Regions from separate parts of the Paraburkholderia sp. PAMB 6770 genome, predicted to be linked through region 1. Evidence: riboswitches for the same ligand, from Rfam matches in the RefSeq annotation. Region 1 holds a riboswitch; the other holds the start of a gene.

Region 1 (3,914 bases):
GAACTTCAGTTCGCGCCGGGCGCCGATGCGGGGGAAACCGAGATTGTGTGTGTTGACCATGTCGACCTGCGGGAATGAGAAAACGGCAGGTCCCGATGATAGGGCGTTCAATGCATGAAATAAAATGGCATTATTTCATCCATCAATCAAATTTGTTCATGGGTTAGGACTATGCTGGAACGTGTTCATCTGGTCATCATTCGCGAAGTCGACCGGCAGGGCTCGCTGACCGCGGCGGCGGGCGTGCTGAACCTGACGCAGTCGGCGCTGAGCCACACGGTGCGCAAGCTCGAACAGCAGCTCGGCACGCCGGTCTGGGATCGCGAGGGGCGCAGCCTGCGGCTCACGCAGGCCGGCCAGTATCTGCTCGCGCTCGCGAACCGGCTGCTGCCGCAGTTCGAGCAGGCCGAGGCGCGCATGAAGCAGTATGCGCAGGGGCAGCGCGGCACGCTGCGCATCGGGATGGAGTGCCATCCGTGCTATCAATGGCTGCTGAAGGTCGTGTCGCCGTTTCTCGCGCGCTGGCCGGATGTCGACGTGGACGTGAAGCAGCGCTTCCAGTTCGGCGGCATCGGCGCGCTGTTCGGCTACGACATCGACGTGCTCGTCACGCCCGATCCGCTGAAAAAGCCGGGTTTGCGCTTCGATCCGGTGTTCGATTACGAGCAGGTGCTGGTGGTCGCCGATCATCATGATCTCGCGCAGGCGCGTTATGTGCGCCCGGAACAGCTGGCCGACGAAATCCTGATCACGTACCCGGTCGAAACGGACCGGCTCGACATCTACAACCAGTTCCTGACGCCGGCGGGCGTCGTGCCGCGCCGCCACAAGACGATCGAGACGACCGACATCATGCTGCAGATGGTGGCGAGCGGACGCGGCGTCGCCGCGCTGCCGCGCTGGCTCGCCGACGAGTACGCGGACCGGATGCCGGTCACGGCGGTGAAGCTCGGCCGCGACGGGATCGCGAAGCAGATCTTCCTCGGCACGCGCGAAGCGGACGCATCGCTCGACTATCTGCGCGCGTTCGTCGAGCTGGCGCGCGATAGCGGCGGGCAGGCGCCGCGCCTGCGCCGCTAGGGCCGGGCGCGCGGCTTCGCGGCGGCGTCGCTGCGAAGCCGGTGGTGCGCAACCGTTGACGGCCCTATGCCGGAATCGGTACCCTCTCGCCTGGATGGTTCCCGTCAACGGGATCAAAAGGGAACGCAGTGGAAGCAAACGCTTCGAGTCTGCGGCTGCCCCCGCAACTGTAAGCGGCGAGTCCGTGCCCTACGTGACCACTGGGATACCGGGAAGGTCGGCAACGGATGACGACCCGCGAGCCAGGAGACCTGCCATCGACCGAGGTCCAAGCAGCCGCAAAGGGCGGGGTGTCCCGATGCGCGAGTGCCGCGTCACGCGGTTCCATGTTGCAAGGACAGCCCTGACCTCAGGATCTGTCATATGTTCACCGTTCCGATAGCGGCGCGCGCTCGGGGAGTGCCGCGCTGTCCGCTTGCCGGCGCATCGCCTGCCGCGCGTGCGCATTCCTTCCGCGCGCTTTGGCCGTGCCATGCGTGCCGTTCTTGCCATGCGCATCCGCGCCTGCCGGCGTCGTACGCCTCGCCCGGGCGGCCTTGCGCCGTTCGCGCGACGGCCCGCGGCAGCGCGCGCAGCGCGGATCGGGCGCGCGCGACCGCATCCGCACGCTAGCTGACGCCCGCGCCGCCCGCCGGATGGCGGCGACGCGTCCCGGGCGGGCGCGCTGCCGCTTCACGACCCCTATCACGACACCGCGTACCGCCGGCATACGGCGCACGCGCGATTCAAGGACACAGCCTCATGAAGTTCCGCCATACCCTCATCGCGTCGGCCGTCATGGCCGGTGCACTGCAAGGCGCCTGGGCCGCCGGCGACACGACGACGGCCCAGACCGACGCGTCGTCCGCCGACGCGACGCTGCCGAACATCGTCGTGGTCGGCGATACCGAGCACTTGCCGCAATCGTTCGACCAGCGCTACGCGACTACCCAGGTGCTGACCCGCGAGGATCTCGACCGGCTGTCACCGGCCGATCCGAGCATCACGCAGGCGCTCGCGACGCTGCCCGGCGTCACGGTCTCGCAGACGGGCGGCCCGGGCGCGGCCGCGTCGGTCAGCATCCGCGGCTCGTCGGGCGAGCAGGTGGCGGTATTCATCGACGGCATCCGGGTCGGCTCCGCGACCACCGGCGAGGCCGAATGGGCCGATCTGCCGACTTCCGCGTTCGACCGCGTCGAGGTGATCTCCGGCCCGGCGGCCGCGTCGTTCGGCGCGGACGCGGTGGGAGGCGTCGTCCAGCTGTTCACGCGCCACGCGGCGAACCAGCCGAACCAGACCACGGTCTCGTTCGGCGGCGGCTCCAACAAGACGTTCGACACGCAGGTGCGCACCTCCGGCACGGTCGCGTCGAGCGGGCCGCTCGCGGCGCTCGCCGGGCTCACGTACTCGCTCGGACTGCACGACTACAACACGGCCGGGATCGACGCGACGCAACCGTGGGCGTACGGTCACGAAGACGGGCGCAATCCGTACCACTCGCAGGATCTCGACGCCCGGCTCGGCTATGCCCACTCGAACTGGTCGATCTCGACCTTCGCGCTGTATCACCGCTCCGATCTGTCCTACGACAACGCGGGCGGCGACGACTGGCAACTGGACCATCAACTGACGACGGGCGTCGCGTTCCATCTGGACGTGTCGCCGACCACGCAGTTCGACCAGTCGTTCGGCTACGCGAACGACCGCCAGTTTCTCTACGCCGCCGATCCGACGATCCCGACCGACGAGATCGATTCGACGCGGCTGAGTTCGTCGACCTCGGTCACGCATCAGGAAACGGGCCATACGCTGTGGGGCGAACCGCTGTCCGGCGAGACGAAGCTCGCATACGACGCGTCGCGCGAGCAGGCGTTCCTGCCGGTCGATATTCCGGGCGGCGTGCCGACTCGCGACGATTCGGCGGTGTCGCTGCACCAGTCGGCCACGCTCGGCGCGTGGACGCTGTTCCTCGCGGGCCGTCACGAAATCATCCAGGGGCTGCCGGTCAATACCGGCAATGTCGCGCTCGCATGGGCGATCACACCGGTCTACACGGCGCGCCTGTCATACGGCAACGCGTTCCGTCTGCCGACGTTCGACGATCTGTACTACCCGGGCTACGCGAATCCGAACCTGCTGCCGGAGCGCAGCGACACGGTCGAGGCCGCACTCGACGCGACGACGTCGTTCGGCACCTTCACGGCCGCGGTCTACGACACGCGGGTTCACGACCTGATCACCTACGATTCGCAGACGTTCCTGCCCGTGAACGTCGGGCAGGCGCACATCCAGGGGCTGGACCTGTCTTACAAGGGCACGCTCGGCAAGTCGACGCCGGTGAGCCTCGCGATCGGCATCCTGAATCCGCAGGACGTGACGGACCAGACCTGGCTGAATCGCCGCCCGCGCCAGACCGTCAGCCTGAGCATCGACCACGTGTGGGACGAACTGCATCTGCACGCGCTCAGTACGGGCGTCTCGCTGCTGTACGGCGGTTCGACCTACGACGACCAGTACAACACGACCTACCTGCCGTCCTATACGACCGTCAGCCTGCGTGCGTCGTACCGGATCAATGCGCATCTCGCGCTGTCCGCGTCGTTGTCAAACCTGTTCAACCGGCAGTACATGACGGCCTACGGCTACAACACGCTCGGGCGCACCGCGTTCGGCAAGCTGACCTACACGTTCTGAGCGACGTCCGTGCCGGGTGCGCCGTCCGCGCGGGCGGCGCGCCGCACAATGCTGCCTGGCAGCATCTAAATTTGTCGACAGAATTCCTGGCTTTCCCGATAGTTGCCTTACAATGTGCCGTTACCGCGACCATATCGGCTTGAGCCATGATCGATCACAAG
Region 2 (3,914 bases), 1.7 Mb from region 1:
CTGAACGCATCGTGCACGCTTTGCGGCATCAGCGCACGGCGCCGCGCGAGCGCGCGCGGCGCCCAGTCGGTCATGCGCACGCCGTCGAGCACGACGTGCCCGGACGCCGGCTGCGCCAGCCCGGCGAGCGCGCCGATCAAGGTCGTCTTGCCCGCGCCGTTCGGCCCCGCGATGCACCAGAGTTCGCCGGGAAGAAAAGTCTGCGTGACGTCTTCGAGCAGCGTGCGCGTACCGGCACGCAGCGTCAATCGTTGCGTGCTCAACGACCCGGAGACGACCGGTGCGGCCGCGCCGGCGCCGCGCATCACGTGCGCCGCCTGCGCAGCAGCATCCACAGAAACACCGGCACGCCCGCGAGCGCGGTGATCACGCCGACCGGCAACTGCGCGGGAGCGATCACCGTGCGCGCCAGCAGGTCCGCACCCATCACCGCGCAGCCGCCCGCGAGCGCGGCCGCCGGCAGGAGCATCCGCTGGTCGTTGCCGAACGCGAGCCGCACCGTATGCGGCACCACCAGACCGACGAAGCCGATCGTGCCGCCGGTCGTCACCGCGGCGGCGGCCGCGAGCGATGCGACCAGGTAGATGCGCAGGCGCAGGCGCAGCACCGGGATGCCGAGCGCCTGCGCGGCGGCGTCGCCGCGCAGCAGCACGTTCAGTTGCGGCGCCGCCGGCAGGATCGCCGCAAGCACGATGCCCAACGCGGCCAGCGCGGGCCACGGCAGCGTGCCGCCGCTCAGGTCGCCCGTCAGCCAGAACAGCATCCCGCGCAGGCGGTCGTCCGGTGCAAGCGTGAGCAGCAGCGTAATCAGCGCACCCCAGCCCGCGGCGATCACCGCGCCGGTCAGCAGCAGCCGCGGCGACGTGTCGAGCGGCTCGCCGCGCCACAGCTCGCGGCGCGCGAGACCCAGCACCAGCAGGATCGACACGAACGCACCCGCGCATGCGCTCGCCTCGACGAGCCACCAGGCGACGCCGGCGAGCATCGCCAGCAGCGCGAAGCTTGCGGCGCCGCCCGATACGCCGAGCACGTAAGGCTCCGCGAGCGGATTGCGCAGCAGCACCTGCAGCAGCGCGCCGGCGCTCGCCAGCAATGCGCCGCAGGCGAAGCCCGCGAGCGCGCGCGGCAAGCGCAGTGCGCGCACGATTTCGCGGGCGAAATCCGGTGGTGCGTGCGGCGAAGTCCACAACGCGGCCAGCACGCGCGACGGCGTCAGCGACACACTGCCGAGCGCGAGCGATGCGAGCAGCACCGCGAGCGTCAGCATGCCGAGCACGCCCCAGATCGCAATCGCACGCCGCGCATGCATCACCGGGGCACGGGGCATGGACGCGCGATTCATGCGGACACTCCGCGCCCGCGACACCCGGCGCGCGCGCCGCGCACAGCGCGCGCAAGAACGCGGCGGCCCGCGCGGCAAGCACCGCGCGCGTGCGGAAATGACATCGAATGGGTCCCGTGTGCGCAAAGCCCGGCCCGCCTCCCCGCAGGCCGATGCGAAACCGGGCGACGCCACGCTGTCACGCATGACGCGCGGCGTGCCCTCCGTCTGGCCGGTATCCGGGCTGGCGACGCGTCGATCCGCCTTCCCACGCAGCGTTGCGCAGTGGCCTGTCGCGCGCCTTCGGCGAGGCGCGCAGCAAGATCGAGCCGCATGGTCATGCAGTCGCTTACCGTTGCGGGGGCAGCACAGGTTGGCTGCGCCGCGTGTGCGGCGTGGCGCCCTGTTTCCCGTTTAACTGCACACGCGCAGCGGCGTATGCGAGCACCAGAGTGCCGCAAGTGTAGGAGCGGCCCCTGCGGGCGTCAAGAAAACACGCCGCGCGACACCGGGTGCGTACGGCGCCGAACGGCAGGAAGCCGCTCATCCCTCATACTGTTACGTCTCGATACGAGACAATTGTCTGAAACTGCAGTAATCCGCGCTAAAATGCGGTGTCTTTAGAGGACGCAGCACATGCTCACCGAACTCGAAACTCTCTCACAAAATATCGGCAAGCTGATTGCGATCAGTCAGCGTCACCACGAGACAAATCTGGCCCTTCGGGCACAGCTTGCCGAAGCGCATGCCGAAATCGAGGCGGCCCATGCTGAACTCGCGCAGACCCGCGAGGCACGCGACGCGCTGCAAGCCGAACGCGACGCACTGTCGGCCAAGATCGACGACGCGCAGGTGCGCCTGAACGCGATCCTCGAAAAACTGCCGCGTGCGCGCTCGCAAAGCGAGCCGGACAGCCAGCTCGATCTGCTCGCTTCGGCGCAGCAGGAGGACGAATCCGGCAGCGCGTCCCACCGCCACGGAGAAAGTGCATGACCACCAAGCAGATCGAAGTCTCGATTCTCGGCCAGTCGTATCGCCTTGCCTGCTCGCCGGAAACCGAACACGCGCTGCTCGAAGCGGTCGCGCGCGTCGACGCCGAAATGACGAAAATCCGCGCGCACAGCAACGTGCGCGGCACCGATCGCATCGCGGTGATGGCAGCATTGTCGCTTGCATCGGAGCTGCTCAGGCTGCAGGCGAGCGTGCGTCACGGAGAAGCATTTCCCGCGGAGGAAATCCGGCGTACAATGCACCAGATGAATGAGCAGCTGGGCACTGTGATTCAACAGTACAGCATGCAGTAGTCAGTAAAAAAGGATTCGCTGTCGTGCGCGTGCCATCGCAGCACGCAGTCGGGTCCGGTCAGTTTAGCTTCCCTGCCTGGTTCGCCAAGGTCATATATTCCTTGAACCAATGCCATGTGCACGGTTGCGGAAATTTGTAGCACGGGTGTGCGCGTCACTCTGTCTGATGTACCCGAAGTGCTGCTAACTGCGACCAATTCTGAACCTCAGGTTCAGGATGCCGGCCTAGCGGCCAAGGCGGGGACCTTATTCAACGGCATCGGGCATTGCGTTCCGGTGCCGTTTTTCTTTGTGGCTGCGGTAAGGGTTGTGGTTGTGCGAGTGGCGGCGGTCCTTGCGATCGCCTTGCGCCGTGCCGCGCGGTTTCGCGCGCTTCCTTTCATTCTCCCCGTTGCATCCTGTCCATGCGCTACTGGCTGATGAAATCCGAACCGGACGAGGCAAGCATCGACGACCTCGCTGACGCCCCCCAACGCACGCTCCCCTGGACCGGCGTGCGCAACTATCAGGCACGCAATTTCATGCGTGACGAGATGCGGATCGGCGACGGCGTGCTCTTCTATCATTCAAGCTGCCCCGAGCCTGGCATTGCAGGCCTCGCGCAGGTCGCGTCGACGCCGTATCCGGACCCCACGCAATTCGATCCGCTAAGCCCTTACTACGATCCGAAGTCGACGCCGGAAACGCCCCGCTGGATGCTCGTCGACGTGACGTTCAAGCAGAAGGTGCCGCTGATCCCGCTCGCCGCGCTGCGCGAACATGAAGCGCTCGCGGGCATGCGCGTGCTCGCGAAGGGCAACCGCCTGTCGATCACGCCGGTCACCCCGGACGAGTGGCGCTTCATCACGAAGCAGCTCGCCTGAAACACGGCGGCGAGCACCGCCACGCGCGGCTCGGGAACCCACCGCCCCGCTCGCGCGCCTAAGCGTTGCGCGCATGCCGGCGTTGCGCCGCCGGCATGCGCGTTGCACGCGCAACAATAGAGCGCTTGCGATCCGCGCGGCGCACCGACTCATGCACCGCGCCCTACCGTGCCGCACACGCGCGGCACCGCTCACCGCTCACGCGAGGACACCCATCATGATGCAAAAAAACGCCCGCGCCTACGCCGTCGCGCTCGCTGTTGCCGCCCCGCTCGCGCTGACGCTCGCGCCGCGCGCCGCCCACGCGCAGACCCTCGTACAGAGCCAGCCGTCCGGGGTGCTGTCGCTGAACGCGCAGGCCAGTGCGCAAGTGCCGCAGGACGTGGTCGACATTACGCTCTTCTACGAGCAGGAGGCGACCGACCC

Evidence for each region. A riboswitch is a leader RNA that binds a small molecule or an ion and turns the genes downstream of it on or off. The one in region 1 is predicted to bind cobalamin.
Region 2: it holds a riboswitch for cobalamin, as region 1 does, so the genes downstream of both, AC3AP7_RS12170 (FecCD family ABC transporter permease) here and AC3AP7_RS02545 (TonB-dependent receptor domain-containing protein) in region 1, are expected to answer to the same signal.

Annotation. Positions count from the first base shown of each region.
Region 1 is NZ_CM173238.1:528,869-532,782, forward strand. Features, by position in the region: gene metE (5-methyltetrahydropteroyltriglutamate--homocysteine S-methyltransferase) at 1-60, opposite strand, end outside; gene AC3AP7_RS02540 (LysR family transcriptional regulator) at 172-1,080, shown strand; cobalamin riboswitch at 1,158-1,353, shown strand; gene AC3AP7_RS02545 (TonB-dependent receptor domain-containing protein) at 1,822-3,753, shown strand; gene AC3AP7_RS02550 (FadR/GntR family transcriptional regulator) at 3,900-3,914, shown strand, end outside.
Region 2 is NZ_CM173238.1:2,697,986-2,701,899, forward strand. Features, by position in the region: gene AC3AP7_RS12165 (ABC transporter ATP-binding protein) at 1-305, opposite strand, end outside; gene AC3AP7_RS12170 (FecCD family ABC transporter permease) at 305-1,342, opposite strand; cobalamin riboswitch at 1,535-1,788, opposite strand; gene AC3AP7_RS12175 (ATPase) at 1,958-2,314, shown strand; gene AC3AP7_RS12180 (cell division protein ZapA) at 2,311-2,625, shown strand; RNA gene ssrS (6S RNA) at 2,692-2,873, shown strand; gene AC3AP7_RS12190 (EVE domain-containing protein) at 3,030-3,488, shown strand; gene AC3AP7_RS12195 (SIMPL domain-containing protein) at 3,706-3,914, shown strand, end outside.